Regions from separate parts of the Klebsiella planticola genome, predicted to be linked through region 1. Evidence: predicted binding sites of a transcription regulator. Region 1 holds the regulator's gene; each other region holds the start of a gene.

Region 1 (8,034 bases):
TACAGGGCCACGTGTCGGTCTTTGCACATCAGGTGAATGGCGCTCTTTTGCGCCTGTGCCATCTGCCGGATAAAGCGCTCCATCAGAGCAGTCGAATACCCTTTTCCCTGGTGTTCAGGATCAACGACGACAGACATAATCACGACATTCGGCGCGCGAGGATCGTGGCCGACCAGCTCCTTGAAGGCTTCATCCGACATCACGACTTCCCACGCGCACCCTGAATTAATGAAGCCAATGACCTCTCCTTGCCGTTCCATGCAAAGAAATCCTTCCGGGTACTGCTGGATTCGGGTGGCTATCTTTTCACGGGTGGCCGCTTCATCCCCTTCATATGCGGTCGTTTCAATTTCAAAACAGCGTTCGACGTCGGCCAGAGTCGCCTGGCGATAGACTATGTTAGACAAAACAGACCTCTGCAAAATGGATATTCACTAATCACTTTATATTTCAACGGCAACAGCGATCAACCTGCCCTGTTGAAATGCGATGCCTTGCGCTCCGGCGAAGGCTTAGCCGGGTAAGTTTGTTAAATATACCCTTTATCATTGCAAGGCTTTTAACTCCCTTCTGCAAGTGTTAGCATTCCGATCACAATAAAAACCTGTTGCACTCGCCCCGGCGAGGGACAGTACATGCTGTTCTGGATGGTAAAACATCCTTTGAATGTGAGCTAGAAAACAAGAAGTTATAAGGAGAGTAACAATGTCGTTTGAATTACCTGCATTACCGTATGCAAAAGACGCCCTGGCGCCGCACATTTCCGCAGAAACCCTGGAATACCACTACGGCAAACATCACCAGGCCTATGTCACCAACCTCAACAACCTGATCAAAGGCACCGCGTTTGAAGGTCAATCTTTAGAAGCGATCGTCCGCGCTTCTGAAGGCGGCATCTTTAACAATGCGGCCCAGGTCTGGAACCATACTTTCTACTGGAACTGCCTCGCGCCGAATGCGGGCGGCGAGCCGGAAGGTGAGCTGGCAGCCGCCATCAATCAATCCTTCGGCAGCTTCGCAGAGTTCAAAGCGAAGTTTACCGACGCGGCAGCGAAGAACTTTGGTGCAGGCTGGACATGGCTGGTTAAAAATAGCGATGGCAGCCTGAGCATTGTCTCCACCAGCAACGCTGGCACGCCGCTGACCGGCGACGCCAAACCGCTGCTGACCGTGGATGTCTGGGAACATGCCTATTACATCGACTACCGCAACGCCCGTCCTGACTATCTGGCGCACTTCTGGGCGCTGGTAAACTGGAAGTTTGTGGCAGCCAATCTGGCGGCCTAAAACGCTAACGCAGAAGGGGCAACCCTTCTGCGAATATACCGACTGTCAGACCAACGCCTCTTCCGGCTGCGAACGCCCGCCGAACAGCACCAGCAGCAGCGCCACGCCGGCAATGATCGCCCCCATCACCGGCACAAAGGCATAGCCCAGTCCGCCAGAAATCACCGCGCCACCGGCTGCCGCACCCAGCGCATTGCCGAGGTTAAACGCTCCGATATTGACCGACGAAGAGAGTCCCGGTGCTTCATGAGCCACTCGCATCACCCGCATTTGCAGCGGTGGAACCACGGCGAAGGTCGCCGCCCCCCAGACCACCATACTGATTGCGGCTCCCAGCTGCGTCTGCGCCAGCAGCGGAATCGCCAGCATGATAACCATCAGCAACAGCAGAAAACCCTTCAGCGTCCCGGAGACGGAACGGTCGGCGAATTTACCGCCGAGGTAGTTACCCAGTGAAAAGCCGACGCCAATCAACACCAGCATGGCGGTGACGAACAGCGGTGAGGCGTGCGTAATGGTGTGCAGCACCGGTGAAATATAGGTATAGAGGGTAAACATCGCGCCGGCCCCCAGCACGGTGGTCAGCAATGCGGAGAGCACCTGCGGACGAACCAGCACCGAGAGCTCCTGTTTTACGTTCGGACGCTCGCCAGCGCTGCCTTTGGGCAACGAAAACCACAGGCTGACCATCGCCACCAGCCCCAGACCTGCCGTCGCGAGGAACGACATCCGCCAGCCGATGGTCTCGCCAAGCCATGTCGCCGCCGGAACGCCGCCAATATTAGCGATAGTCAAGCCCATGAACATGGTCGCCACCGCGCTGGCCTGTTTGTGTTTCGGCACCACGCTCGCCGCCACCACCGACCCGAGGCCGAAGAAAGCGCCGTGGTTAAGACTGGTGATAATGCGCGAAATCAGCAGCGTGGTGTAATCCGGCGCCATTGAGGAGAGAATGTTCCCCAGCGTAAAGATCGCCATCAGAAAAATCAGCGCATTTCTGCGCGCGCGATGAGAGAGCAGCAAAGTCATCAGCGGCGCACCGACCATCACGCCGATCGCATACGCGCTGATCAGCATTCCCGCCGCCGGAATTGACACGTCGACACCTTTGGCAATCACCGGCAGCAGCCCCATCGGGGAAAACTCCGTGGTGCCAATACCAAACGCGCCTATCGCCAGCGCTAACAAGGGAAAGTTGATTTTCATTCAATGACTCCAGCAGACCGTCATCGGCGACGGTATCTCATCAGAAGTCAAAAGCATGACATCAATCACAAAAAAACAAAAGTAAACGAAATGGCAAAAGATTTTTGCGAAATTGATAATAATGGCGGGACGTCGGGGGAAAGAGCCCTCTCCCCCGGATAAATCAGTGCAGCACCGCGGTCAGGCCGGCGGCCACGATCAGACCCAGGACAATAATCGTTGTCGTCAGCGAAAACTTTAAATCTGTATCCATCAATTTTTCCCCCAGTTATCCCCACATGAAAAGTGAGCTTGCTCATTTTTGCACAATATAGCGCAAAAATCTTCCATGTTTTAGGGTGATGCACATTTTTGCTCTTCCCCTTTGCCGCAAGATCGGACAAAATCCCACGCTAATTTGAAAGCGTATCGGCCATTGACCCCTTCCTGTCGTTCTGTGTCGTTTTCCCGACGTGATGCAATGTTGAAAATTGTATTCAGGGTGTGTATAGGCAAACGTTTACGTATCGATAATCAGACGATCAGGTCAAGGTCTGGAGTGAGAAGTAATGGCAACAATTAAAGATGTAGCGAAGCGCGCAAACGTTTCCACTACAACAGTGTCACATGTAATTAACAAAACCCGTTTCGTGGCGGAAGAAACCCGCAACGCCGTGTGGGCGGCGATCAAAGAGCTGCACTATTCCCCCAGTGCCGTGGCTCGCAGCCTGAAGGTTAATCACACCAAATCGATTGGCCTGCTGGCCACCAGCAGCGAAGCGGCCTATTTCGCTGAGATTATTGAAGCCGTAGAAAAGAGCTGTTTCCAGAAAGGCTATACCCTGATTCTGGGCAATGCGTGGAACGATCTCGAAAAGCAGCAGGCCTATCTGTCGATGATGGCGCAAAAGCGCGTCGACGGCCTGCTGGTTATGTGTTCTGAATATCCGGAATCGGTGCTCAGCATGCTGGAAGAGTACCGCCATATTCCGATGGTGGTAATGGACTGGGGTGAATCCAAAGCCGACTTTACCGATTCGGTCATCGATAACGCCTTTGAGGGCGGTTATATGGCCGGTCGCTATCTGGTGGAACGCGGCCATCGTGAAATCGGCGTGATCCCGGGTCCGCTGGAGCGTAACACCGGCGCCGGGCGCCTGGCGGGCTTTATGAAAGCCATGGAAGAAGCGCAGATCGCCGTTCCGGAAAGCTGGATTGTGCAGGGAGACTTCGAGCCTGAATCCGGCTACCGCGCAATGCAGCAGATCCTCAGCCAGCAGCATCGCCCGACGGCGGTCTTCTGCGGCGGCGACATCATGGCGATGGGCGCAATCTGCGCTGCGGATGAGATGGGGCTGCGCGTGCCGCAGGACATTTCGCTGATCGGGTATGATAACGTGCGTAACGCCCGCTATTTCAGCCCGGCGCTGACCACCATCCACCAGCCGAAAGATTCGCTGGGGGAAGCGGCCTTCAATATGCTGATGGATCGTATCGTCAACAAGCGCGAAGAGTCACAGTCGATCGAGGTTCACCCGCGGCTGGTAGAGCGCCGCTCCGTCGTAGACGGCCCGTTCGTCGACTACCGTCGCTAATCGCCCGTGCGGCGCCGGTTACTCCGGCGCCCGCAGCCACTCCCGGTTTAACGTTTCACTGTCCCCCAGATAATCCAGTAGCCACGACAGCGCCGGTGACGTGTCGCTCTGCTGCCAGGTCAGGCAGCACGCGGCGTCCGGGAACGGGTTTTCCAGCGCCAGCCCGGTCCATTCACCGCGGTCAATCCACGGGCGAGCAAAATGGCTCGGTACCATCCCTACGCACAATCCCGCCGAGAGGCAGGTGGCCGAGGATTCCCAGTCCGGCACCACCACCCTTTTCTGGTTGTCCAGTAGCCAGGTCGTGCGTTTTGGTAGCGAGCGGGAGGTGTCCTCCCTGACCAGCGACGGCCAGTTGCGCAACACATCATCGCTGAGCGGCCCGCTCATCTGCGCCAGAGGATGATGGCTCGCCACCACGCAATGCCAGCTCAACATCCCCATATCGCGAAAGGCGTAGCGTCCCCCCACCGGAATCGAACGGGTTGCCCCGATAGCCAGCTCCACGCGTCCGTCGGCCAGCGCGTCCCAGACACCGTTGAAGACCTCCTGAAAAACAATCAGCTCGACATCGGGAAAGTGACGATAAAAATCAACAATCATCTGGCGCATACGGGCCGGTTTAACAATGTCATCCACGGCTATCGACAGCTGACCACGCCAGCCGTTGGCTATCTGCTGACACTGTTGGCGGGTGATCTGCATTTTTTTGATAACAGATCGTCCTTCCTGTAAAAACCAGAGCCCGGCGGGGGTCAATTCGACATCGCGATGGCGGCGTTCAAAAAGCGGTACCGCCAGCCACTCCTCCAGCTGACGTACGGTATAACTGACCGCCGAAGGTACGCGGTGCAGCTCCTGCGCCGCGGCGCTAAAGCTGCCGTTGCGGGCGACAGCATCAACAACTTCGAGTGAGTATTCGGACCACATATTCTGCCTGCAAAAATTTTGAACGCATGTAGCAAATATTAGCGTTTCACAAGCCAGAATGCACTCCCTACACTCTGCGGCATCATACCTGCATCTATAAGAGAATGTTATGCAACAACCCGGGAAAGGATTTTTAGTGTGGCTGGCGGGACTCAGCGTGCTGGGTTTCCTCGCTACCGACATGTATCTGCCGGCCTTTTCGGCCATCCAGCAAGATCTCAATACTTCTGCAGCGTCGGTCAGCGCCAGTCTGAGCCTGTTCCTCGCCGGCTTCGCCATCGGGCAGCTGTTCTGGGGCCCGCTCTCGGACCGCTACGGACGTAAACCGATTCTGCTAACCGGGCTGGCGATCTTCGCTATCAGCTGTCTGGGAATGCTGTGGGTGCGTGACGCCACTCTGATGCTGGTGCTGCGCTTTATCCAGGCGATCGGCGTCTGCGCGGCGGCGGTGACCTGGCAGGCGATGGTCACCGATTATTATCCAGCTCAGCGCACTAACCGTATTTTCGCCACCATTATGCCGCTGGTGGGTTTATCGCCGGCTCTGGCGCCGTTGCTCGGCAGCTGGCTGCTTGCCCATCTGGAATGGCAGGCCATTTTTGCCACCCTTTTTGCCATCGCCCTGCTGCTGATGGTGCCCGCCCTGCGCCTGAAGCCGGTCGTCAGGCCGCAGGGTGACGTCCGCGAGAAGCTGACCTTTCTGACGCTGCTGCGCTCGCGCGAATACAGCGGCAACGTGCTGATTTACGCCGCCTGCTCCGCCAGCTTTTTTGCCTGGTTAACCGGGTCGCCGTTTATTCTCCATGAGATGGGCTACAGCCCAACCGCTATCGGTCTTAGCTATGTTCCGCAGACAATCGCCTTTTTAATCGGTGGCTATGGATGCCGCGCGGCGCTGCAGAAATGGCAAGGCCAACAGCTGCTGCCCTGGCTGCTGGTGATTTTCGCCGTCAGCGTGGCTGCCACCTGGATGGTTGGTCTGGTTGAGGATGTCTCAATTATTGCGGTGATGATTCCCTTCTGCGTGATGGCCATTGTCAATGGCGGGATCTACCCGATTGTTGTCGCCCAGGCGCTGAAGCCGTTCCCACAGGCGACCGGTCGTGCCGCCGCGCTGCAGAACACGCTGCAGCTTGGTCTGTGCTTCCTGACCAGTCTGCTGGTTTCCGCGCTGATTGCCACGCCGCTGCTCACTACCACCAGCGTGATGCTGGTCTCTATCGTGCTGGCCGGGCTGGGTTATTTTATGCAGCGTCACAGCGTTTGCCTGACTACCGAATCGTCTCATGCATAAACGCGTTTCAGTGATGTTAAGGCTCAGTAATTAGCCTGCTAATATATTTTTATTGAAAGCCTGATTTCAGCGGCCTATACTGAACCGGCTTCACATAAATAAAATATTTTTTAAGATTAACGGGAGCAGGATGCATCCCGTTTCACCATGGAAGGCCTTTCGGCAAGGGTTATCGCCCTTCCTCTGTTCTACGTCGGATAGCAGCTTCACGGATATTCCGTGAGATTTCTCACAAAGCCAAAAAAGCGTCTACGCTGTTTTAAGGTTCTGATCACTTGGGCGTGATGGAGAAGCTATGAGTTCATCGTGTATAGAAGAAGTAAGCGTACCAAACGACGACTGGTACCGAATTGCAACCGAATTGCTCGGTCGCGCGGGCATTGAGGTTAATGGCACCGCCCCCTCCGATCTGCGGATTAACAATCCGCTCTTCTTTAAACGTGTTTTACAGGAAGGGTCTCTGGGGTTAGGTGAGAGTTATATGGACGGCTGGTGGGATTGCGAACGGCTGGATATATTCTTCCATAAAGTACTCCGTGCCGGGCTGGAAAATCAGCTTCCTCACCATCTGAAAGATACGCTTCGCATCGCGGGCGCACGCCTGTTCAATCTACAAAGTAAAAAGCGTTCCTGGATTGTCGGCAAAGAACATTACGACCTGGGCAACGATCTTTTCAGCCGGATGCTCGACCCCTATATGCAATATTCCTGCGCGTACTGGAAAGAGGCGCAATCGCTGGAAGAGGCGCAGGTGGCAAAATTAGATCTTATTTGCCGCAAACTGCAGCTGGAACCGGGGATGCGGGTGCTGGATATTGGCTGCGGCTGGGGTGGTCTGGCTTACTATATGGCCAAAAATTATCACGTTAGCGTAGTCGGCGTGACCATTTCCGCCGAGCAGCAAAAAATGGCCCAACAGAGATGCGAAGGGTTAGACGTTACCATTTTGCTGCAGGACTACCGTGACCTGCATGACCAGTTTGATCGCATTGTTTCCGTCGGGATGTTTGAACACGTGGGACCTAAAAATTACGCCACCTATTTTGAAGTGGTGGATCGTAATTTAAAACCTGACGGTCGTTTTTTATTACACACCATTGGCTCCAAAAAAACGGACCACAGCGTCGATCCGTGGATCAATAAATATATTTTCCCCAACGGTTGTCTGCCTTCGGTTCGTCATATCGCGCAAGCCAGCGAATCCCATTTCGTGATGGAAGACTGGCACAATATCGGCGCCGATTACGATACGACGCTGATGGCATGGTACGAACGTTTCCTGGCCAGCTGGCCCGATATCGCCGATAACTATTCGGAACGTTTTAAACGTATGTTTAGTTATTATCTGAACGCCTGCGCGGGGGCTTTTCGCGCGCGCGATATTCAGCTCTGGCAGGTGGTCTTTTCTCGCGGTGTGGAAAACGGCCTTCGCGTGGCCCGCTAAAAATATCCCCCGTTAACACGGGGGATATTCTTTTCTTTCCTTCTTCATCCAACAGCAGCGGCCGATCATTCATCGCTCAGCTGTTGTGCCGCTTCTTTCGCTGCCAGCACGCGTTCCACGGTATCGACTACCGCCTGCGTTTGCGGGTCGATCTCGATATTCACCCGATCGCCGAGTTTTTTAATGCCAAGCGTGGTGCGCTGCAGCGTTTCCGGGATCAAATGCACGCAAAAACGCGTCGGGGTCACTTCACCGACCGTCAGACTGATGCCGTCAACGCCGATAAATCCTTTATAGAG
Region 2 (8,034 bases), 1.2 Mb from region 1:
AGCGTTAACCACATCAGCCCGAGGGCAAAGCGGATGCCGACCATTATCGAGGGCAGGGCCCCCGGCAGAATCACATGGCGGAACAGGGCGAAGCCGGACAGGCCATAGCTACGCGCCATTTCCACCAGTCCGCGATCGATATTGCGAATGCCGTGCCAGGTGTTGATGTAGATTGGGAACATGGTCCCCAGCGCGACGAGGAAGATTTTGGCGCTTTCATCAATGCCGAACCATAAAATAACCAGCGGAATCAACGCCAGATGCGGGACGTTACGCAGCATCTGAATCGAGGTATCCAGCAGACGCTCTCCCCAACGCGACAATCCGCTTATCAGGCCCAGCACCAGCCCGATGGAACCGCCGATGGCGAAGCCCAGCAGAGCACGCCATGAACTGATGGCCAGGTGTTGCCACAGTTCGCCGCTGGCGGAAAGCGTCCAGAAGGCCTTGAGCACCCCCTCCGGAGAGGGGAGGATGCGGGTGGATAACCAGCCGACGGAAGAGGCGAGCTGCCAGATAATGACGGTCCCCACCGGCAGCAGCCAGGGGGCAACCCGCAGCAGCAGTTTTTGCGCAGACGTAGCCATGATGTGCTCCTTAGCTTTGTGCGACTTTGCGCGGGATAAATTCGTTGGCCACCGCCTCGCCCTGCAGGTGCAGAGGTTGCGGCTGCGGAATCGACGGGATATTGACATCCAGCAGCGGGAACAACAGTTCGCCGACGCGATAAGCTTCTTCAAGGTGCGGATAGCCGGAGAAGATAAAGCTATCGATACCCAGTGCCGCATATTCATTGATGCGTTCGGCTACGGTAGCCGCATCGCCGACCAGAGCGGTTCCCGCACCTCCGCGTGCCAGCCCGACGCCGGCCCACAGGTTAGGGCTGATTTCAAGCTTGTCGCGCCGTCCGTTGTGCAACGCGGCCATCCGCTGCTGTCCGACGGAGTCGGTTTTGGCAAAGGCGGCCTGCGCCCGGGCAATGGTGTCGTCATCCAGATGCGAGATGAGGCTTTCGGCCGCTTCCCAGGCTTCTTCATTGGTTTCCCGGACAATGACATGCAGACGAATACCGAAACGGACCGTACGACCGTGACGAGCGGCTTTTTCACGCACCTGGGCGATTTTTTCCGTCACCTGCTCCGGGGGCTCTCCCCAGGTGAGATAGAGATCGACCTGTTCGGCGGCGAGATCCTGCGCCACGTCGGACGAGCCGCCAAAGTAGAGCGGCGGGCGCGGCTGCTGCAGGGGCGGAAACAGCAGCTTCGCACCGCGTACCCGCTGGTGTTTTCCATTGAAGGTCACGGTTTCGCCTTCCATCAGGCGGCGCCAGATATGAGTAAATTCAGAAGAGGCTTCGTAACGTTCGGTATGGTCGAGGAAAACTCCGTCACCGGCGAGCTCCTGCGGATCGCTGCCGGTCACCAGGTTAAACAACGCCCGACCGTTGGACAGGCGGTCGAGCGTAGCGGCCTGGCGGGCGGCGACAGTCGGAGAGGTCACGCTCGGGCGCAGGGCAACAAGAAATTTCAGGCGCTGGGTGACGGGAATCATTGAAGCGGCAACCAGCCACGCATCTTCGCAGGAGCGCCCGGTCGGGATCAGGACGCCGGTAAAACCGAGGCGGTCCGCGGTTTGCGCAATTTGCTGCAGATAGCCGTAATCCACCGGGCGGGCACCCTCTTCAGTCCCCAGGTAGCGACCATCACCGTGGGTCGGTAAAAACCAGAACATATTCAGACTCATGATTTCGCTCCTTGTGCGGTTGCGGGTTGCCAGATGCGGGTACGGATGTCGACTTTTTTCGGCACCAGTTTGTTCTCGTAGAACAGATCGGCCGTTTGCTGCTGCCGGGCGGCGGTTTCGGCACTGACGGGAGTGATGGTGGTCGGCGGCCGATGGTCCAGATAGCTGGCGATCACCGTTTCAGGGAGGCCCATCGTTTTGGCCAGCAGGGTAATACTTTGCGGGCGTTGGCTCAGCGTCAGGGCATCCGCCTGGCTGAAGGTGTCGAGCACGCCGCTAATAAAGGCGCCGTTCTTTTCTGCATAGGGGCGCGAAGCCAGATAGAAAGAGCCGGTTTGTTTCAGATCGGTTCCGTCTTTGAGCACCCGGGCGCTCGCTTGTTGCAGAGCGGCTGAATAGTAGGGATCCCAGATAGCCCATGCATCAACATTGCCCTGTTGAAACGCCGCGCGGGCGTCCGCGGGGGCAAGATAAACGGGCTGAATATCGCTGAATTTTAGTCCTGCCTGCTGTAATGCCCTTAGCAGCAGGTTGTGGGAGCTGGAGCCTTTCTGAAACGCGACCTTACGGCCCTTCAGTTCAGCGACGGTTTTGATCGGGCTGTTTTCCGCGACCAGAATCACTTCCGCTTTTGGCTTCGGGGGTTCCGCGCCGACGTAAACCAGATCGGCACCGGCGGCCTGGGCGAAAATCGGTGGGATATCGCCGGTACTGCCCAGATCGATGCTGCCGACGTTTAGCGCTTCAAGCATCTGGGGACCGGCGGGAAATTCTACCCAGGTGATTTTGCTGTTCGGGTAGCGTTTTTCCAGCAGTTGATGGCTTTTGGCCAGCACCATACTGACGCTGCCTTTTTGGTAGCCGATGCGCAGCGCGTCCGGCGCGGATTGTGCCGCATGGCTCAGGGCCGATAGCGTCAGCAACCCGCTCAGCGCGAGGGTCCTGAAAAGGTTAGGCATGTTCCACCCCGCGGAGGGTCTTGAGCGCGGGAGCGCGGCTGGTCGGGCGGTGCAGCGCCTGCCAGAAGGTCTCCAGCGCCAGGTCGAGGCGTCCCTGCAGATTAGGCGTAAACTGCGGCTTATGTTGATAGTCGGTGACCTGGCTATCGTCGGCGAATACTCCGTGCAGAATCTCCTGCGCTTTCAGGGCGTTGAGCACCGGTTTCAGCGCATAATCCACCGCCAGCATGTGGGCGATCGTGCCGCCGGTGGCCAGCGGCAGGACGATTTTCCCCTCCAGCGCCCGTTCCGGGAGCAGGTCGAGCAGCGTCTTCAGCGCGCCGGAAAAAGAGGCCTTATAGACCGGGGTAGCGATGATAAGCCCATCGGCGCCTGCCAGCTGTTCATTCAGCGTATGTAATGCCGGGTTATCGAAGCGGGCATACAGCAGGTCTTCCGGAGCAAAATTTTGCAAATGCCAGTGGCAGACTTCAACATCTGCCGCGGAGAGCGTCTCTCTGGCATATTCCAGAAGCGCGCTGGAACGGGAAGGGTAACGCGGACTGCCCGCAAGTGTAATGACACGCATCTTCTCTCTCCTTATAACCAAATGTTTGCATTTATCTATAATTGATAACATTTTCTGGCAGTGTGACAGAGCCGATTTATTTCCCTAAATGATTTTTCCACCCTTGTTTTGTCAGAAATTGCATAACGCGGGGGCGAAAAGTAAACGTTTGCGTTGGATGCGAGATTTTTTGTCGTAGGTCAATTCCCTTTCAGGCGTCAATCGAACATAATACGCCCCCGGTTTGCACACCGGGAATCCAGGAGAGTTCATGTACTACCCCTTCGTTCGTAAAGCCCTTTTTCAGCTCGATCCTGAGCGCGCTCATGAAGTTACTTTTCAACAATTACGTCGCGTATCAGGTACGCCGCTGGAAATGCTGGTCCGTCAGAAGGTGCCGTCCAAACCGGTCACCTGCATGGGTCTCACGTTTAAAAATCCGCTGGGTCTGGCCGCTGGGCTGGACAAGAACGGCGAGTGCATTGATGCGCTCGGCGCCATGGGTTTTGGCTCCATTGAAATTGGTACCGTAACGCCGCGTCCGCAGCCGGGGAACGATAAGCCGAGGATCTTCCGTCTGGTGGATGCCGAAGGTTTGATCAACCGCATGGGCTTTAATAACCACGGCGTTGATAACCTGGTTGAGAACGTTAAAAAGGCGCATTTTGACGGTATTCTCGGTATTAATATCGGTAAGAATAAAGATACGCCGGTTGAGCAGGGTAAAGATGATTATCTGATTTGTATGGAAAAAGTCTATCCGTATGCCGGCTATATCGCCATTAATATCTCTTCACCGAATACCCCAGGGCTGCGTACCTTACAATACGGCGATGCCCTGGATGATTTACTCTCTGGTATTAAAAATAAGCAGCTTGAGCTGCAGCAAAAGCATCAGAAATATGTCCCAGTCGCTGTGAAGATCGCCCCGGATCTTTCTCTTGAGGAATTGATCCAGGTGGCCGATAGTTTAGTTCGTCATAATATTGATGGGGTCATTGCCACCAATACTACTCTCGATCGTTCGCTGGTCCAGGGAATGAAATTCTGTGATGAAACCGGTGGCCTCAGCGGTCGTCCATTACAATTAAAGAGTACGGAAATTATCCGTATGCTGGCGACAGAATTAAACGGTCGTTTGCCGATTATCGGAGTCGGAGGGATTGACTCGGTGATCGCCGCACGGGAAAAAATCGCCGCCGGTGCAAGCCTTGTCCAGATTTATTCCGGATTTATTTTTAAAGGCCCTCCGCTGATTAAAGAAATTGTTACCCATATCTAATCTTTTCCTCCTCTGATCCCCCCCAGGGCTTTATTTCCGGCCCTGGTTGTTTTATATTCCTTCATTGTTGCTTATTTAGACATTTTAGTCTTTTCTTAATTTTGGAAATTATTCTGTTGCAGGATGCTATTGCATAAGAGATGCACGGGAAAGAGGACGGGGGAACGATGCGAATTAAACCTGACGATAACTGGCGTTGGTATTACGATGAAGAGCACGATCGTATGATGCTCGATTTGGCCAATGGTATGTTGTTCCGTTCGCGGTTTGCGCGTCGGATGTTGACGCCCGATGCCTTCTCACCTTCCGGATTCTGTGTCGACGATGCCGCACTGTATTTCTCTTTTGAAGAAAAATGTCGCGATATCGAGTTATCGAAAGAGCAGCGCGCGGAATTAGTTCTCAATGCGCTGGTCGCCATTCGCTTCCTGAAACCGCAGATGCCAAAGAGCTGGCACTTCACAACACATGAAGTCTCCTGGCAGCCTGCCACCGGCGATGCCGCCAGCGCCTGGCTCAGCGATAGCGGACAGCAGGTTAATCTGCTGGTGGTTGAGCCGGGTGAAAATGCCGCGCTCTGTCTGTTGGCTCAGCCGGGCGTGACGGTCGCCGGGCGAGTCATGCAGCTGGGGGATGTGATTAAAATCATGAACGACAGGCTGCAACCGGCACAGGGTATGACCAGCTACAGCCTGGGTCAGGCGGTTTAAAGCGCGCTAAGGCGCCAGCCGTAAGGCCGTTTTCGGTATACAGCTACAGCACAGAATCGTGCCATCGTCAGCGACCGCGTTTTTCTTCAACGGGCTGACCTCGCCTTCTTCCAGTCTGATGCGGCAGCTGCCGCAAATCCCCGCCCGACAAGAGTAGGGGATTCGAATGCCTTTTTGCTCCAGCTGCTCCAGCAATACCTGCTGATTATTGCCGCTAAACCGCTGCCCCTGCCATTCAATTTCAATGACGGCATCCGGCTGTGCGACAACCGCGGGCGTATCGTCGCTCTCGCCTGCGCCATAGGCTTTTGCCGGGCCGCGAGTCAGCACTTCCACTTCATCGCCCACGCGCACTACGCCGCTGTTGCGGGCAATCAGGTTTTGTCCAAAATCGACATCGCCGCTATCCAGCGCGGTGCGGAACCGCTGCAGCGTGGCCAGCGGTTCACCGGAAGGATGCTTTTGCCCCCGTTCCGGACTGACGGTAGTCAGCACGCAGCGGCTGCAGGGTTTTGCTACGTCAAAAACCACGTCACCGATGCGAATCACTTTCCAGGTATCCTCTTCCCAGGCCGCCGCACCGGTCACCACCAGGTTAGGGCGAAACTGTTCCATTCGCACGCTGGCCGGACAGCGTTTTTGCAGATCGCGCAGTGAGGCTTCGTTAGCCAGCAGATAGGGGAAACCATCGGCGAAGGTGAGTGGGACGGCATCGTGGCGCTTCACCCGCCGGGTGAGGCGGGGTCCTAACCAGCGGAGCTGAACATCGCGGTTAAAGAAACCGCTGAGCCACTGGTTGACCGATGGTGGAGCGATCAGCGCGGTGAAGTGATTCCCCCATACCTCGGTAGGCTCCTCCTGCGCCGAAAAATCGCTGAAGCGCACCACCGCGCTGCTGCCGTCTACCGCCGTCAGATGAATACCGTCGTACAGCGGAGATGGCGTAAACTTCACCATCTGCGGAAACTGGCGGGCGGTAATAAAGGTGCCATCGGTTTCCGTCACCATAAAGGCGCGATCGAAGGCCAGGCCGCTGATATCGGCAAACGCGTGCGTCAGACCAATTCCACGCATGGATTTGACGGGATGAATAAAAAGTCGCGATAGCGTTAGCATGCGCTGCCTCTGGGCTTAAAAATAAGCCTTTAACTTTATGACATGAGGCGCATATTGGCTATAATGCGCAACAATTTTCTTTTAGTAAAAGTGACGATATGAATTCTCTGTTTGCCAGTACGGCTCGTGGCCTTGAAGAGCTGTTAAAAACTGAACTGGAAGCACTTGGCGCGGTGGACTGCCAGGTAGTCCAGGGCGGGGTCCATTTTCAGGGAGATACGCGCCTGCTGTATCAAAGCCTGATGTGGAGCCGACTGGCTTCGCGCATCATGCTGCCGCTGGGCCAGTGTAGCGTGTATAGCGACCTGGATCTGTACCTCGGTGTGCAGGCCATTCCGTGGACGGAGATTTTCACCCCTGACGCCACCTTCGCCGTCCATTTTAGCGGGCTGAACGATGAGATTCGCAACAGTCAGTACGGGGCGTTAAAGGTTAAAGATGCGATCGTCGATAGCTTCACGCGTAAAAATCTGCCGCGACCCAACGTCGATCGTGAAAACCCCGATCTGCGGATTAATGTCTGGCTGAATAAAGAAACGGCGCACATTTCACTCGATCTTAGCGGCGAAGGTCTGCATCTGCGCGGCTACCGCGACGGCACCGGCATGGCGCCGATCAAAGAGACGCTCGCTTCGGCGATCGTCATGCGCTCTGGCTGGGTTCCGGGGACGCCGCTGCTCGATCCAATGTGCGGTTCCGGTACGCTGCTGATTGAAGCCGCCATGCTGGCGACCGATCGTGCGCCGGGCCTGCATCGCGGTCACTGGGGCTTCAACGGCTGGCTGCAGCATGATGACGCGGTCTGGAAAGAGGTGAAGGCCGAAGCGCAGACCCGAGCACGTAAAGGGCTGGCGGCCTATGAGTCGCGTTTCTATGGTTCTGACGTCGATGCCCGCGTCATTGAACGCGCGCGCAGCAACGCCCGTCGCGCGGGCGTCGGCGAACTGATCGCATTTGAAGCGAAAGATGTCGCCCAACTCAGCAATCCGCTGCCAAAAGGCCCGTACGGAACCGTTATCAGCAACCCGCCGTACGGCGAACGTCTTGAAAGCGAGCCGGCGCTGATTGCCCTGCATAGCCTGCTTGGGCGGACGATGAAAACCCAGTTTGGCGGCTGGAACCTGTCGCTGTTCAGCGCTTCGCCGGAGCTTCTGAGCTGCCTGCAATTGCGCGCAGACAAGCAGTTTAAAGCCAAGAATGGCCCGCTGGACTGCGTACAGAAGAACTACCATCTGGCGGAAAACGACGGCAGCGGCGCGGTCTCCCTGGCGGAAGATTTCGCTAACCGTCTGCGCAAAAATCTGAAGAAATACGAGAAATGGGCGCGTCAGGAAGGGATTGAGTGTTACCGCCTGTATGATGCCGATTTGCCGGAGTATAACGTCGCGATCGACCGCTACGGCGAGTGGGTTGTGGTACAGGAGTATGCGCCGCCGAAGACGGTTGATGCGCATAAAGCGCGTCAGCGTCTGTTCGATATTATCGCGGCAACGATCTCCGTGCTTGGCATTGCGCCGAATAAGCTGGTGTTGAAAACCCGCGAGCGGCAGAAAGGGAAAAACCAGTATCAGAAAATGGCCGAGAAGGGCGATTTCCTCGAGGTTCAGGAGTATAACGCGCGTCTGTGGGTCAACCTGACCGACTATCTGGATACCGGTCTGTTCCTTGACCACCGTA
Region 3 (8,034 bases), 1.1 Mb from region 1:
TGCAGGCCCGGTTGTCGGACTACCTGACCCGGCGCGATGCTGAGGTCTGGCTGATTACCGGATCGCCGCAATCGCTGGTGGAACAGGTCTACGGGGATACCGCCTGGCTGCCCAGGGTGAACATCATCGCCAGTCGGATGGAACGTCGCTGCGGAGGCTGGGGGCTGTCGCTACGCTGTCTGGGCCATGAAAAGGTGGTGCAACTGGAGCAGAAGATCGGTGCGCCGCTGCAGCTGTACAGCGGCTATAGCGATAGCGAGCAGGATAATCCGCTGCTTCATTTTTGCCAGCACCGCTGGCGGGTCACCCCGCAGGGCGATCTCCACCAGTTAGAATAGTGTGCAATGACTGTCGGCCATGTATAATGCGGCCCGCTTTTTCCGCAGGAGTGCCCGTTTTGTCTGACCATGAACTGAACGATGAATACTGGATGCGTCATGCCCTGACGCTGGCTAAACGCGCCTGGGAAGAGGGCGAAGTGCCGGTTGGCGCCGTGCTGGTGCACAACAATCAGGTTATCGGCGAGGGGTGGAACCGACCTATCGGGCGTCACGATCCTACGGCGCATGCCGAAATTATGGCCCTGCGTCAGGGGGGACTGGTACTGCAAAACTATCGCCTGATTGACGCGACGCTGTATGTCACGCTCGAACCCTGTGTGATGTGCGCGGGGGCGATGGTGCATAGCCGGATTTCGCGGCTGGTATTTGGTGCCCGGGATGCAAAAACCGGCGCGGCCGGCTCGCTAATGGATGTCCTGCACCATCCGGGGATGAATCATCGGGTGGAGATCAGTGAGGGGATTCTGGCGGAGTCGTGCTCAGGCATGCTCAGCGAATTTTTCCGCTGGCGGCGGGAAGAGAAAAAAGCCTTAAAAAAGGCGCGTCGGGTCGAAGGCGCTTAGTGCCCCAATCCGGGAATCTTCAGTCTGGTGTTGTCGACTAACGATTCCGCGCGAAACTGGAAAAAGGGGAGCGCCCGCTGTTCTTTATCCAGTTCATCCGGCATCACCGCCGGATAGTCCCCGGCAAGCGCCAGCCGCTGTTCATCCTTCCTCTCTTTCTCCGACAGGTAGCCCACCAGGCTGATGTGGTATTTGCGGATGTTCTCGACGTAGGCGTATGCCTCATGACCGCGGGCGTAGCCATATTTCAGCCGGCTGTAATACGGTTTCTGACTGAGCAGCGGCAGGCGCTGCTTCACGTCCGCCCAGCTGTCGGGATTGCCCTTCTGTTTTTTGGTCAGCGAGATGGCGTCCAGAATATGGGCGTACCCCATATTGTAAGCCGCCAGCGCAAACCAGATGCGTTCATCTTTGGGGACCGAGTCCGGGATTTTATTCATCATATCCTGCAAGTAGCGCATACCGCCGCTAAGGCTCTGCTCCGCATCGGTACGATCGGTTAATCCCAGGCTCTGCGCGGTATTGCGGGTCAGCATCATCATGCCGCGTACCCCGGTGGGCGAAGTGGCCTGCGGATCCCAGTGTGACTCCTGCCAGGAAATGGCCGCCAGCAGGCGCCAGTCGATCTGGCGCGCATATTTTTCAAACATCGGCTGGAGGTCCGGCAGAATATTATCGACGGCGCGCAGGAACGTCCGGGTGTCGACATAATCGAAATCGTTGCCGTGTCCGAGGTATTTTTCTTCCAGTCGCGCCAGGGTGCCGTCTTCATTCATGTTGTTGAAGAAATCCAGCATCGCCGCGGAGAGCGAGTTGTCCTCGCTCCTGGCGCTAAACCAGGTCACCGGCTGTTCATCGCTGATATCCAGAGCAACCGCCAGTTCCGGATGCACGCGCTGGAACAGGCTAATCGCCACCGAATCTGCGATGGTGTAATCCACTTCGCCATCGATAACCGCCTGCATCAGCGCTGTCGTCCCGCGCTTTTCATCCACGCGCCAGCCGAGATCCGGGTATTTATTTCCTTTCAGCGTCTGCAGGTCGTTAATGGCGACATGGCCCGGGGCAATCACCAGCTGTTCTGCCGTGAGGTTAGCGAGGCTGCGTGGGCGCGTGTTGCCCACCCGGTAGACCAGCTGCTGCGACACCGAATAGTAGCCCGGTCCGGCCTGATAGTTTTTGACCCGTTCTGAGTTGTAGACCAGCCCGGCCGCTAACATATCGGCATGACCGTTATCCAGGTCATCAAACAGCTGACTGATATTCTGGCGGACGGTCACCTTCAGCCTGACGCCGAGGTAATCGGCAAACTGTTCCGCCAGCTCGTAATCCAGCCCGTAGGTCTTGTTATTGATGGTCGCGAAGGTGAGCGGCGAATTGATAGTGCTGACGCGCAGCTCACCGCGCGCCATAATTGCGGCGACACGGTTCTCCGGCTTTCCTGACCATGGGATCGACGGCCACAGGGCGGCCGCCAGCAATAAGGTCACAATGCCGATGAGCAGATAATTAATCTTTAATTTTTTCAGAGAGTTAATCTTCTGCAGCTCTGTGTTCCTCAGCAGGCTATTAGCGGAAAAGTTAAAAGAGAGTCCTCGAATGAGCGGCATTTTGCTTAAGAATGCGTCAGTTGGCAACTTATTCGCGAGGAAGGTCACATTAATTGATAAACCAGGGGAATGATTTTATTTCCACGCAAACGGTTTCGTCGAGGCTCAGGATTCACTATAATGGCGCCCGTTTCCCCCCTGGCTCATATTGAAAGCTGCGAAGACGAGAGACTTATGATGGAAATTTTGCGTGGTTCACCTGCACTGTCGGCATTTCGTGTTAATAAACTGCTGGCACGTTTCCAGGCGGCCAACCTGCCGGTTAGCACAATATATGCAGAGTATGTTCATTTTGCCGAACTGAACGCGCCGTTAAGCGGTGATGAACGTGAGAGGCTGGTACGACTGCTCAAGTATGGCCCAAACTTAAACAGCCATACCCCAACCGGTAAATTACTGCTCGTCACCCCCCGCCCTGGCACCATCTCCCCCTGGTCTTCTAAAGCTACCGATATTGCCCATAACTGCGGCCTGTCGCAGGTTGTGCGTCTTGAACGCGGCGTGGCGTACTATGTGGAAGCCAGTACGCTGAGCGAAGAACAACGGGCGGCTGTCGCGAGTGAACTCCACGACCGGATGATGGAAAGCGTCTTTGACGCGCTGGAAGAGGGCGAAAAGCTGTTTGCTCAGCATCAACCGACGCCGGTGACCAGCGTCGATCTGTTGGGGCAGGGACGTCAGGCGCTGATTGACGCCAACCTCCGTCTGGGGCTGGCGCTGGCGGAAGACGAAATCGATTATCTGCAGGATGCGTTTAACAAGCTTGGTCGTAACCCGAACGACATCGAACTGTATATGTTCGCCCAGGCGAACTCCGAGCACTGCCGCCACAAGATTTTTAACGCCGACTGGGTCATCGATGGCGAACAGCAGCCGAAGTCGCTGTTTAAGATGATCAAAAACACCTTCGAAAAGACCCCTGATTACGTCCTGTCCGCCTATAAAGACAACGCCGCGGTCATGGAAGGTTCTCAGGTAGGGCGCTTCTTCGCCGATCGCGAAAAAGGCCGCTATGACTACCATCAGGAAGACGCCCATATCCTGATGAAAGTGGAAACGCACAACCACCCGACGGCCATCTCTCCCTGGCCGGGTGCGGCGACCGGCTCCGGCGGTGAAATCCGCGATGAAGGGGCAACCGGTCGCGGCGCGAAACCGAAAGCCGGTCTGGTCGGTTTCTCGGTCTCTAACCTGCGGATTCCCGGCTTTGAACAGCCGTGGGAAGAAGATTTCGGTAAGCCGGAGCGCATTGTGACCGCGCTGGATATCATGACCGACGGCCCGCTGGGCGGCGCCGCGTTTAACAACGAGTTCGGTCGTCCGGCGCTGAACGGCTATTTCCGTACCTATGAAGAAAAAGTGACCAGCCACAATGGCGAAGAGCTGCGCGGGTACCACAAGCCGATCATGCTGGCGGGTGGTATTGGTAACATCCGCGGTGAGCACGTGCAGAAAGGCGAAATTACCGTTGGGGCGAAACTGATTGTCCTCGGCGGCCCGGCGATGAATATCGGCCTGGGCGGCGGGGCAGCCTCTTCGATGGCATCCGGCCAGTCCGACGCGGATCTCGATTTTGCCTCTGTACAGCGCGATAACCCGGAAATGGAACGCCGCTGCCAGGAAGTGATCGACCGCTGCTGGCAGCTGGGCGAGGCGAACCCGATTCTGTTTATCCACGACGTCGGCGCCGGCGGCCTGTCTAATGCCATGCCGGAACTGGTCAGCGACGGCGGTCGCGGCGGTAAATTCCAGCTGCGCGATATTCTGAGCGATGAGCCGGGAATGAGCCCGCTGGAAATCTGGTGTAACGAATCCCAGGAACGCTATGTGCTGGCGGTCGCGCCGGAACAGCTGCCGCTGTTTGACGAGCTGTGCCGCCGCGAGCGCGCACCGTACGCGGTAATCGGCGAAGCCACCGAAGAACTGCATCTGAACATGAGCGATGCTCACTTCAACGACCAGCCGATCGACCTGCCGCTGGATGTACTGCTGGGTAAAACGCCGAAAATGACCCGCGATGTGCAGACCCTGAAAGTGAAAGGTGATGCGCTGGATCGCGAGGATATCACTCTCGCCGACGCGGTGAATCGCGTGCTGCATTTGCCGGCGGTTGCGGAGAAAACCTTCCTCGTCACCATCGGCGACCGTACCGTGACCGGGATGGTGGCGCGCGATCAGATGGTCGGCCCCTGGCAGATCCCGGTAGCGAACTGCGCGGTAACTACCGCCAGCCTCGATAGCTACTACGGCGAAGCGATGGCTATTGGCGAACGTGCGCCGGTTGCGCTGCTGGACTTTGCCGCCTCCGCTCGCCTGGCCGTCGGTGAAGCGCTGACCAACGTCGCGGCAACGCAAATTGGCGCGTTGAATCGCGTGAAACTTTCCGCAAACTGGATGGCCGCGGCCGGTCACCCGGGTGAAGATGCCGGTCTGTATGAAGCGGTAAAAGCGGTTGGCGAAGAGCTGTGTCCGGCTCTGGGACTGACCATTCCGGTGGGTAAAGACTCGATGTCGATGAAAACCCGCTGGCAGGAAGGCAGCGAGCAGCGCGAGATGACTTCGCCACTGTCGCTGGTGATTTCCGCCTTTGCTCGCGTGGAAGATGTGCGCCATACCGTGACGCCACAGCTCTCCACGGAAGATAACGCCCTGCTGCTGATTGATTTAGGTAAAGGCCGTAACGCGCTCGGTGCCACCGCGCTGGCGCAGGTTTACCGTCAATTGGGCGATGTTCCGGCCGACGTGCGCGATGTCGCACAGCTGAAAGGCTTCTGGGATGCGATGCAGGCGCTGGTGGCCGATCGTAAGCTGCTGGCTTACCACGATCGCTCTGACGGCGGCCTGCTGGTCACCCTGGCTGAGATGGCCTTTACCGGCCACTGCGGCCTGACGGCAGATATCGCCGCGTTGGGCGACGATCGTCTGGCGGCGCTGTTTAACGAAGAGCTGGGGGCGGTTATCCAGGTGCGTGCCGCGGATCGCGAAGCGGTTGAAGCGCTGCTGGCTTCTCACGGCCTGGCGGACTGTGTCCACTATCTGGGCCAGGCGACGGAAGGTGACCGCTTTGTCATCACCGCCGAAGGGCATCCGGTGTTCAGCGAAAGCCGCACCACGCTGCGTATCTGGTGGGCAGAAACCACCTGGCAGATGCAGCGCCTGCGCGACAATCCGGAGTGCGCCGATAGCGAGCACGAAGCGAAACGTCGCGAGGACGATCCGGGCCTTAACGTGAAGCTCTCCTTCGATATCAACGAAGACATTGCCGCACCGTACATCGCCACCGGCGCGCGTCCGAAGGTGGCGGTACTGCGTGAGCAAGGCGTTAACTCCCACGTTGAGATGGCGGCAGCGTTCCACCGCGCGGGCTTTGATGCGATTGACGTGCACATGAGCGACCTGCTGGCGGGACGTACCGGGCTGGCTGATTTCCAGGCGCTGGTTGCCTGCGGCGGCTTCTCCTATGGCGACGTGCTGGGGGCGGGCGAAGGCTGGGCGAAATCCATTCTGTTTAACGAGCGGGTGCGCGATGAGTTTGCCACCTTCTTCCACCGTCCGCAGACGCTGGCGCTGGGCGTGTGTAATGGTTGTCAGATGATGTCCAACCTGCGTGAGCTGATCCCGGGAAGCGACCTGTGGCCGCGTTTTGTGCGTAACTATTCCGACCGTTTTGAAGCGCGCTTCAGCCTGGTCGAAGTCACGCAAAGCCCGTCTCTGCTGCTGCAGGGCATGGCCGGTTCGATGATGCCGATTGCCGTTTCTCACGGTGAAGGGCAGGTGGAAGTGCGTGACAGCGCGCATCTGGCCCAGCTGGAGAGCAAAGGTCTGGTGGCGCTGCGCTTTGTCGATAACTTCGGTAAGGTGACGGAGAGCTATCCGGCTAACCCGAACGGTTCACCGAACGGGATCACCGCCGTGACCAGCGAAAGCGGTCGTGCGACGATCATGATGCCGCATCCTGAACGCGTATTCCGCACGGTGGCTAACTCCTGGCACCCGGAAAATTGGGGCGAGGATAGCCCGTGGATGCGTATCTTCCGCAACGCACGTAAACAGCTGGGTTAATATCCGGCGAGTTGTGCAGGATCCGCCGCGTTCGCAAAGCCTTCCCGGCTGAAGCGTAATGTATCAGGCCCCCGCCTTTGAGCGGGGGCTTTTCGTTTGTGACGGCGGTCGCCTGAAGGTGTCGGGAATTGCCGACAAACGCCGGTGAGGGGTGTCGCTAATTTGAGACATTTAACTTGTTGATTTCTAATGAAGTGAGAAAACAGGTCGCTATGTGTTGCTAAATAGCGACACTCTGGTTAAAAAAGCATCGCGAACATGGTGCGGGTAAAATGCTATAAATTCATTATATTTCATTGTGTTAATAATTTGTTTTGCTATGTGGCATAGTTAATGCATAATAATAGGCAGTGGCTCATTCACCTTCTTATGTCAGCCCCTTCGGGACGCGCTACATAAACTTCGAATGACGCACAACAAGGTGCCTGCCGTCCAACTTCTGATAACAGCTTTGCTTTATCAACCATCGGGCGAAACGTCGAGTTAGGCACCGCCTTATTCCATAACAAAGCCAGGCCTGTGCCTGGCTTTGTTATATCCGCAGGGCGACAATTTAGCGAACGCTACTGGCAGCTTGCCATGCCAGTCCGTTTGCCGTTATCGACGCGTCGCGGATTCTCTTATCAGCCGCGTCGGGCTATTTTTCGACTCTCCACGACAGAAAGGTCGATTGCACCTGTTACTCTGCGGCGTCCTCAGTTAGCATCGTGATGAGCTAATGATTGAGACCCTATCCTTGAAGCGAATCTCTCTTTTCCCCCGTTCGTTGCGTCAGCTGGTCACGCTCTCGTTTGTGTTGATTCTGCTGCCGCTGCTGGTTCTGGCCTGGCAGGCGTGGCAGAGCCTGAATGCGCTTAGCGCGCAGGCCGCGCATATTAACCGCACCACGCTTGTCGATGCCCGGCGCAGTGAGGCGATGATGAACGCGTCGCTGGAAATGGAACGCAGCTACCGGCAGTACTGCGTACTCGACGATCCGACGCTGGCGAAGGTCTATCAAAATCAGCGTAAACGCTACAGCGAGATGCTTGACGCTCATGCCGGGGTGCTCCCGGACGAAAAAATCTGGCAGGCGCTGAGCCAGCAGCTGAACGATCTGGCACAGCTCAGGTGTAAAAACAGCAGTCCGGATGTGCAATCGGGAGCCAGCCTTGAAGCCTTTGCCGCCGCCAACAGCGAAATGGTTCAGGCCACCCGAACGGTGGTTTACTCGCGTGGACAACAGCTCCAGCAGGAGATTGCCGAACGTGGACAGTTTTTTGGCTGGCAGGCGCTGGTTCTTTTTCTGCTGAGCCTGGCGCTGGTGCTGCTGTTTACCCGGATGATTATCGGCCCGGTTAAAGGGATCGAGAAAATGATTAACCGCCTGGGGGAGGGGAAGTCGCTGGATAATGCGGCGCTGTTTACCGGTCCGCGCGAACTGCGTTCCGTCGGCGAGCGTATCATCTGGCTGAGCGA
Region 4 (8,034 bases), 430 kb from region 1:
CACCCTGAGCGGACGTCTGGATTTTTGTAACCTCGATGTGAACGATACCAAAGCGTTTTCCCGTCTGGGCAAAATGCTGGATCAGGAAAACCGCGTCACCATCAACTACTTTGCCATGCCGCCAAGCACTTTTGGCGCCATTTGCAAAGGCCTCGGCCAGGCGAAACTGAACGCCAAACCTGCGCGCGTGGTGATGGAAAAACCGCTGGGCACCTCTCTGGATACCTCCCGCGAGATCAACGATCAGGTCGGCGAATTCTTCGAAGAATGCCAGGTTTACCGTATCGACCATTACCTCGGCAAAGAAACGGTGCTCAACCTGCTGGCGCTGCGCTTTGCGAACTCCCTGTTTGTCAATAACTGGGACTGCCGCACGATCGACCACGTTGAAATCACCGTCGCGGAAGAAGTGGGTATCGAAGGCCGCTGGGGTTACTTCGATCAGGCCGGGCAAATGCGCGACATGATCCAGAACCATCTGCTGCAGATCCTGTGCATGATCGCGATGTCGCCGCCGTCAGACCTCAGTGCCGACAGCATTCGTGACGAAAAAGTCAAAGTGCTGAAGTCGCTGCGCCGTATCGACCGCTCCAACGTACGTGAGAAAACGGTCCGCGGCCAGTACACCGCCGGCTTCGCCCAGGGTAAAAAAGTCCCGGGCTACCTCGAAGAAGAGGGGGCGAACAAATCCAGCAATACCGAGACCTTTGTGGCTATCCGCGTCGATATCGATAACTGGCGCTGGGCCGGCGTGCCGTTCTACCTGCGTACCGGTAAACGCCTGCCGACCAAATGTTCTGAAGTGGTGGTTTATTTTAAAACCCCGGAGCTGAACCTGTTTAAAGAGAACTGGCAGGAGCTGCCGCAGAACAAGCTGACGATTCGCCTGCAGCCGGATGAGGGCGTGGATATTCAGGTCCTCAACAAAGTGCCGGGTCTTGACCACAAACACAATCTGCAGATAACCAAGCTGGATCTGAGCTATTCGGAGACCTTCAACCAGACTCACCTGGCGGATGCCTATGAACGTCTGCTGCTGGAAACCATGCGTGGTATCCAGGCGCTGTTCGTGCGTCGCGATGAAGTCGAAGAGGCGTGGAAGTGGGTTGACTCCATTACTGAAGCCTGGGCTGCCGATCGCGATGCGCCGAAGCCCTATCAGGCAGGTACCTGGGGGCCGGTCGCCTCTGTGGCGATGATCACCCGCGACGGTCGTTCCTGGAACGAATTTGAATAGTTTGCGCGTTATCCGGAGGAGTTATTTTACCGGTAACATGATCTGACGCAGCAAGTCGCATAATTTTTGCTCTTTTAAGCCCCGGGAGGATTCACCCCCGGGGCTTTTTTTATTACACTGCGGATAGATATTTTGCCGCTGAGCTGCAGTGTTGGTGCCTTTCACCTTCTAAGAGGTTGCTAAAATGCTGTGGCCGGACAGATAAAAATTCAGGAGCCTTTATGAATTCGACAATGTTACGGGTAACAAATCGCATTATCGAACGGTCGCGCGATACCCGCACCGCCTACCTCGCACGGATTAACCAGGCGAAGACGGATACCGTCCATCGCGCGCAGCTGGCGTGCGGTAATCTCGCCCACGGCTTTGCTGCCTGTCAGTCGGACGATAAAGCCTCGCTGAAAAGCATGTTGCGTAACAATATCGCCATCATCACTTCTTACAACGACATGCTGTCCGCCCACCAGCCCTATGAGTATTACCCGGATATCATCCGCAAAGCGCTGCATTCGGTGAATGCGGTAGGCCAGGTCGCGGGAGGCGTACCGGCGATGTGCGACGGCGTCACCCAAGGGCAGGACGGGATGGAACTCTCCCTTCTGAGCCGCGAAGTGATTGCAATGTCGGCCGCGATCGGCCTGTCGCATAATATGTTCGACGGCGCGCTGTATCTGGGCGTATGTGACAAAATTGTCCCCGGACTGACGATGGCCGCGCTCTCCTTTGGCCACCTGCCGTCAGTATTCGTGCCGTCTGGCCCGATGGCCAGCGGCCTGCCAAATAAAGAAAAAGTACGCATCCGCCAGCTGTATGCCGAGGGTAAAGTCGATCGTATGGCGCTGCTGGAGTCTGAAGCGGCCTCCTACCACGCCCCGGGTACCTGCACATTTTACGGCACGGCGAACACCAACCAGATGGTGGTGGAATTTATGGGCATGCAGCTCCCGGGCTCGTCGTTTGTGCATCCGGATGCCGAATTGCGCCAGGCGCTGACCGCCGCCGCCGCACGCCAGGTAACGCGCATGACCGGTAACGGTAATGAATGGATGCCGCTGGGCAAAATGTTTGATGAGAAAGTGGTGGTGAACGGGATCGTTGCGCTGCTGGCAACCGGCGGTTCGACCAACCATACGATGCACCTGGTCGCAATGGCTCGCGCGGCGGGCATTATCATTAACTGGGATGATTTCTCCGATCTCTCCGATGTTGTGCCGCTGCTGGCGCGCCTTTACCCGAACGGTCCGGCGGATATTAACCACTTCCAGGCCGCGGGCGGCGTACCGGTGCTGGTTCGTGAGCTGCTGAAAGGCGGTCTGCTGCACGAAGATGTCAACACCGTAGCCGGTTTTGGTCTCTCCCGTTACACCATGGAACCGTGGCTGAATAACGGCGAGCTGGACTGGCGCGAAGGGGCGACGGCGCCATTAGACGATCAGGTTATTGCGACTTTCGACAAGCCATTCTCTCGCCATGGCGGGACGAAAGTGCTGAGCGGCAACCTCGGGCGTGCGGTGATGAAAACCTCGGCCGTACCGGTTGAGAACCAGATCATTGAAGCCCCGGCGGTGGTGTTTGAAAGCCAGCACGACGTTTTGCCTGCTTTCGAAGCCGGAATGCTGGACAAGGATTGCGTGGTGGTTGTTCGCCATCAGGGGCCAAAAGCGAACGGCATGCCAGAATTACATAAACTTATGCCGCCACTTGGTGTATTATTGGACCGCCGTTTCAAAATTGCGCTGGTTACCGATGGTCGACTCTCTGGCGCATCTGGCAAGGTCCCGTCAGCAATCCACGTTACGCCTGAAGCGTACGATGGTGGGCTGCTGGCAAAAGTACGTGATGGCGATATTATCCGCGTCAACGGGCAGACGGGCGAACTGACGCTGCTGGTGGATGACGCTGAGCTGGCTGCACGCCAGCCGCATGTTCCTGACCTCAGCGGTTCGCGCGTCGGGAGCGGCCGGGAAATGTTCGCAGCGCTGCGTGAAAAACTCTCCGGAGCCGAACAGGGCGCAACCTGCATCACTTTTTAAGACGATACAATTTGTAGATCTGGCGAGAGAGAAACTCTAATGAAAAACTGGAAAACAACTGCAGAAGCAATCCTCACCAACGGCCCGGTTGTCCCGGTGATCGTGGTGAAAAAGCTGGAACACGCTGTGCCGATGGCCAAAGCGCTGGTTGCCGGCGGCGTACGCGTACTGGAAGTCACGCTGCGTACCGCATGCGCGCTGGATGCGATCCGCGCGATTGCGCAAGAAGTGCCGGAGGCGATTGTCGGCGCAGGTACCGTAACAAACGTTGAGCAGCTGAAAGCCGTCACCGAGGCTGGCGCGCAGTTCGCTATCAGCCCGGGTCTGACCGAGTCCCTGCTGAAAGCGGCGACTGAAGAAGGGACCATCCCGCTGATCCCGGGGATTAGCACCGTCTCCGAACTGATGCTGGGCATGCAGTATGGCCTGAAAGAGTTCAAATTCTTCCCGGCGGAAGCTAACGGTGGTGTAAAAGCGCTGCAGGCGATTGGCGGTCCGTTCGCGCATATCCGTTTCTGCCCGACTGGCGGCATCTCACCGGCGAACTACCGCGACTACCTGGCACTGAACAGCGTGCTGTGCATCGGCGGTTCCTGGCTGGTTCCGGCGGATGCGCTGGAAGCGGGCGATTACGACCGTATTACCAAAATTGCTCGCGAAGCGGTTGAAGGCGCGAAGTAATTTTCACGCCCTGATAAATGGCGAAATCCAGACCCGGTAGCGTTGACGCGACCGGGTTTTTTTTATCCCTGAACCTGCACCGCTGACGCGGCGGCTTTCGCGCGAGCCACCGCCTCATCGACGCTATCGGCGACGGCCAGCGTGACGCCCAGTCGACGAGAACCGTCAATCTCCGGCTTACCGAACAGGCGTAGCTGCAGTCCCGCCCCTACCGCGCCCTGGAGATTGCTAAAGGTGACGTTCTGGCTGGTGAGCTGCGGCAGAATGACCGCGGAGGCCGCCGGGCCATACTGACGAATCGCGCCAACCGGCAGACCGAGGAAGGCGCGAACGTGCAGCGCAAATTCCGAGAGGTCCTGGGAAATCAGCGTCACCATCCCGGTGTCATGCGGGCGAGGGGAGACTTCACTGAAAATCACCTCATCACCGCAGACGAACAGCTCCACGCCAAACAGACCGTAGCCGCCAAGCGCCAGCACGACTTTGCTGGCAATCTCCTGGGCGCGGGCCAACGCCAGCTCGCTCATCTGCTGCGGCTGCCAGGATTCGCGGTAATCGCCATCCTCCTGGCGATGGCCGACCGGCGCACAGAAATGGACGCCATCGACCGCGCTGACGGTAAGCAGGGTAATTTCAAAATCGAAATTCACCACCCCCTCGACGATAACCCGACCGGCTCCCGCGCGGCCTCCTTGTTGCGCGTAGCGCCAGGCCTCGGCCAGCTGGTCAGAGTGACGAATAAAGCTCTGGCCTTTACCAGAAGAGCTCATGACCGGCTTCACAATGCAGGGAAGGCCAATCTCCGCGACGGCTTCGCGAAAGGCCGCTTCGCTGTCGGCAAAGCGGTATGCCGAGGTGGGAAGCTGCAGCTCCTCTGCGGCCAGGCGGCGAATACCTTCGCGATTCATGGTCAGTTTCGCCGCGCGAGCGGTGGGGACGACTTTCTGCCCGGCCTGCTCCAGCTCCACCAGCATATCCGTGGCGATGGCTTCAATTTCCGGCACGATAAAGTCGGGTTTTTCTTCCGCAATCAGCGCGCGCAGCGTTTCACCGTGCAGCATGTTGATGACGTGCGAACGATGCGCCACTTGCATCGCCGGCGCGTCGGGGTAGCGGTCGACCGCGATGGTCTCAATACCCAGCCGTTGGCACTCAATGGCGACTTCTTTACCCAGTTCGCCGGAACCTAACAACATCACCCGCGTCGCTGCCGGACGCAGCGCTGTGCCTAATAACGTCATGACTCTTTTCCACAGTAAAAAAACATGCGCCGCATTATAAACGAAAACGTTTGCGTCTGTCTTTACGGCTGTTGGTTGAGTCCCGGGTGAAAATTTGCTATACTGTATAAAAATACAGTATAAAGAGGCTGCACAATGGCGGTTGAAATTAAATATGTGGTGATCCGCGAAGGTGAGGAAAAGATGTCGTTTACCAGCAAAAAAGAGGCCGATGCTTACGACAAAATGCTCGATCTTGCCGAGGTCCTCAACGACTGGCTGGTCGAGTGCCCGCTGACGCTGGATGAAACCCAGCGCGATGAAATGGCAATGTGGCTGGCGGAACGTAAAGAGACATTGCACCACATCCTGAGATCAGGAAAACTCCCGGAAGCGGAAGACGGTACGAACGGCCAGGCTTCTCAGGACGAGAGCTCCGCGGCTGAAACCTCAGAGGCCGCCGCGGAGGGAGCGAGCGAACAACCCGCGGCAACCGCGCCTGTAAAATCGCGCAAGGTGAAGGCCGCCTGAGTCCGGCCGAATTTGCGCATCTTTAGCTGCTCATAACATTTCCTGACATCTCGTCGTTTAGGCTGATGACATCGCTTAATAAGCAACGAGGGAAATCATGGCTAACTGGCTTAATCAACTCCAGTCCCTGCTGGGCCAGCAGGGACCATCTTCCTCATCAGGCGAGCGGTCTGATGGTAAAAGCTTCCTTCTGCCCGGGGCGCTGGGCGGCCTGGCGGGGCTGCTGGTGGCTAGTAAATCATCGCGTAAGCTGCTGGCTAAATATGGCACCAGCGCACTGCTGGTTGGCGGCGGCGCGGTGGCGGGAAGCGTGCTGTGGAACAAGTACCAGCAAAAAATGCGGGAAAATTCCCCTGCGCAATCTGTCGCTTCTCCTGTACAACCCGCCGGGGCGTCAACCTCGCCAGCCTCCGGGCTCGATGCCCGCAGTGAACGGCTCATTCTGGCGCTGGTGTTTGCCGCGAAAAGCGACGGGCACATTGATGACAGCGAGCGGGCAAACATTGATGAGCAGCTGCGCGCGGCTGGTATTGCCGTGCAGGGGCGCGTTCTTATCGATCGCGCTCTGGCCCAGCCTCTCGATCCGCAGCGTCTGGCGCAGGGCCTCACCAGCGAGCAAGAGGCGCTGGAGATCTATTACATCAGCTGTGCGGCGATCGATATCGACCATTTTATGGAGCGTAGCTATCTCAACGCTCTGGGTGAGGCTTTAGGCCTTCCGCCGGAAGTGCGTGCCGACATCGAACAGGATATCCAGGCACAAAAACAGGCGCTTTCTACCTAAATCCGCAGGTTTTGCTTGCAACGTGGGCCACTTTTGCCACCCTTATACACACGCCATCCTTCAAGCCGCTTCTTGAATGATTTTGTGTATGAAATACAGGATGCAGAAGACCAAAAGATGCCACCAAAAGCAAAACGAATTCCCCACGCCATGACCCTTCATGGCGATACCCGTATCGATAATTACTTCTGGCTGCGCGACGACGAGCGTTCGCGGCCGGAAGTACTTGATTATCTTCGCGAGGAAAATGAGTACGGACAGCAGGTCATGGCGACCCAACGTAGCCTGCAGGAGCGGGTGCTAAAAGAGATTATTGACCGTATCCCGCCGCGCGAAGTCTCCGCGCCCTACAGCAAAAATGGCTACCGCTATCGTCAGGTGTATGAGCCGGGCTGTGAATACGCTATTTATCAGCGTCAGTCGGTGCTGAAAGAGGAGTGGGATGAATGGGAAGTGCTGCTCGATAGCAACCAGCGCGCGGCGCAGAGCGAATTCTATACTCTCGGTGGGCTGGGCATTTCGCCGGATAACACGATAATGGCGCTGGCGGAGGATTATCTCTCCCGTCGGCAGTATGGCCTGCGCTTGTGCAATCTGCAAAATGGCGAATGGTATCCTGAAGTGCTGGAAAACGTTTCGCCGGAATTCGCCTGGAGCAATGATTCGCAAACGCTGTGGTATGTCCGCAAGCACCCGACTACGCTGCTGCCTTATCAGGTCTGGCGGCATACCGTGGGCGCTTCGCCGCACTCCGATGCGCTGGTCTACGAGGAGAAGGATGAAACCTTCTACGTCAGCCTCCATACGACCACCTCCCGGCAATTCGCCGTTATCTATCTTGCCAGCGCGACAACCAGTGAAGTGCGGCTGCTGAATACCGAAATGCCGGATGCGGAACCGGTGTGTTTCCTGCCGCGGCGTAAAGATCACGAGTACAGTCTCGATCATTACCAGCATGCCTTTTATCTTCGCTCTAACCGCGAGGGGAAAAACTTCGGTCTCTACCGTACCCATGAGCGCGACGAGCGGCAGTGGGAGACGCTGATTGCGCCACGCCAGGATGTGATGCTCGAGGGATTCACCCTGTTTACCGACTGGTTGGTGGTTGAGGAGCGCCAGCGCGGGTTAACCAGCCTGCGCCAGATCAACCGCAAGACCCGGGAAGTGGTGGGGATCGCCTTTGATGATCCGGCCTACGTGACCTGGCTTGCCTATAATCCGGAACCGGAAACTTCACGCTTGCGCTACGGATACTCCTCCATGACCACGCCGGATACGCTCTTTGAGCTGGATATGGACACCTGTGAGCGGCGGGTACTGAAGCAACAGGAAGTGAAAGGGTTTGAGGCCAGTCATTATCGCAGCGAACATTTGTGGATTAAGGCTCGCGATGGTGTGGAGGTTCCTGTTTCGCTGGTTTATCGGCGTGAGCATTTCCGCAAGGGTGTCAGTCCGCTGTTGGTCTATGCCTACGGGTCGTACGGCGCCAGTGAAGATGCCGATTTCAGCGCCAGCCGGTTGAGCCTGCTCGATCGGGGTTTCGTGTTT

What was found. Region 1 encodes PurR, which represses purine synthesis genes. Its sites were predicted from a motif close to CANGCAAACGTTTGCNTG; they were not measured.
Region 2: pyrD (quinone-dependent dihydroorotate dehydrogenase) is a predicted target of PurR. The motif match lies at 3,408-3,425, and genes of this name have one in related genera.
Region 3: purL (phosphoribosylformylglycinamidine synthase) is a predicted target of PurR. The motif match lies at 2,597-2,614, and genes of this name have one in related genera.
Region 4: purT (formate-dependent phosphoribosylglycinamide formyltransferase) is a predicted target of PurR. The motif match lies at 5,232-5,249, and genes of this name have one in related genera.

The regions. Positions count from the first base shown of each region.
Region 1 covers NZ_CP026047.1:4,799,715-4,807,748, forward strand. The annotation lists gene MC50_RS23155 (GNAT family N-acetyltransferase) at 1-407, opposite strand, end outside; gene sodB (superoxide dismutase [Fe]) at 706-1,287, shown strand; gene MC50_RS23165 (MFS transporter) at 1,333-2,493, opposite strand; gene cydH (cytochrome bd-I oxidase subunit CydH) at 2,657-2,746, opposite strand; gene purR (HTH-type transcriptional repressor PurR) at 3,042-4,067, shown strand; gene punR (DNA-binding transcriptional activator PunR) at 4,086-4,997, opposite strand; gene punC (purine nucleoside transporter PunC) at 5,107-6,291, shown strand; gene cfa (cyclopropane fatty acyl phospholipid synthase) at 6,587-7,735, shown strand; gene MC50_RS23195 (riboflavin synthase) at 7,801-8,034, opposite strand, start outside.
Region 2 covers NZ_CP026047.1:3,618,821-3,626,854, forward strand. The annotation lists gene ssuC (aliphatic sulfonate ABC transporter permease SsuC) at 1-587, opposite strand, end outside; gene ssuD (FMNH2-dependent alkanesulfonate monooxygenase) at 598-1,743, opposite strand; gene MC50_RS17375 (sulfonate ABC transporter substrate-binding protein) at 1,740-2,702, opposite strand; gene ssuE (NADPH-dependent FMN reductase) at 2,695-3,270, opposite strand; gene pyrD (quinone-dependent dihydroorotate dehydrogenase) at 3,521-4,531, shown strand; gene zapC (cell division protein ZapC) at 4,699-5,241, shown strand; gene MC50_RS17395 (YcbX family protein) at 5,248-6,357, opposite strand; gene rlmKL (bifunctional 23S rRNA (guanine(2069)-N(7))-methyltransferase RlmK/23S rRNA (guanine(2445)-N(2))-methyltransferase RlmL) at 6,456-8,034, shown strand, end outside.
Region 3 covers NZ_CP026047.1:414,770-422,803, reverse strand. The annotation lists gene yfhb (phosphatidylglycerophosphatase C) at 1-338, shown strand, start outside; gene tadA (tRNA adenosine(34) deaminase TadA) at 398-904, shown strand; gene mltF (membrane-bound lytic murein transglycosylase MltF) at 901-2,514, opposite strand; gene purL (phosphoribosylformylglycinamidine synthase) at 2,689-6,576, shown strand; gene MC50_RS01900 (sensor histidine kinase) at 7,313-8,034, shown strand, end outside.
Region 4 covers NZ_CP026047.1:5,232,278-5,240,311, reverse strand. The annotation lists gene zwf (glucose-6-phosphate dehydrogenase) at 1-1,237, shown strand, start outside; gene edd (phosphogluconate dehydratase) at 1,459-3,270, shown strand; gene MC50_RS25215 (bifunctional 4-hydroxy-2-oxoglutarate aldolase/2-dehydro-3-deoxy-phosphogluconate aldolase) at 3,310-3,951, shown strand; gene purT (formate-dependent phosphoribosylglycinamide formyltransferase) at 4,014-5,192, opposite strand; gene MC50_RS25205 (YebG family protein) at 5,328-5,702, shown strand; gene MC50_RS25200 (tellurite resistance TerB family protein) at 5,800-6,486, shown strand; gene ptrB (oligopeptidase B) at 6,604-8,034, shown strand, end outside.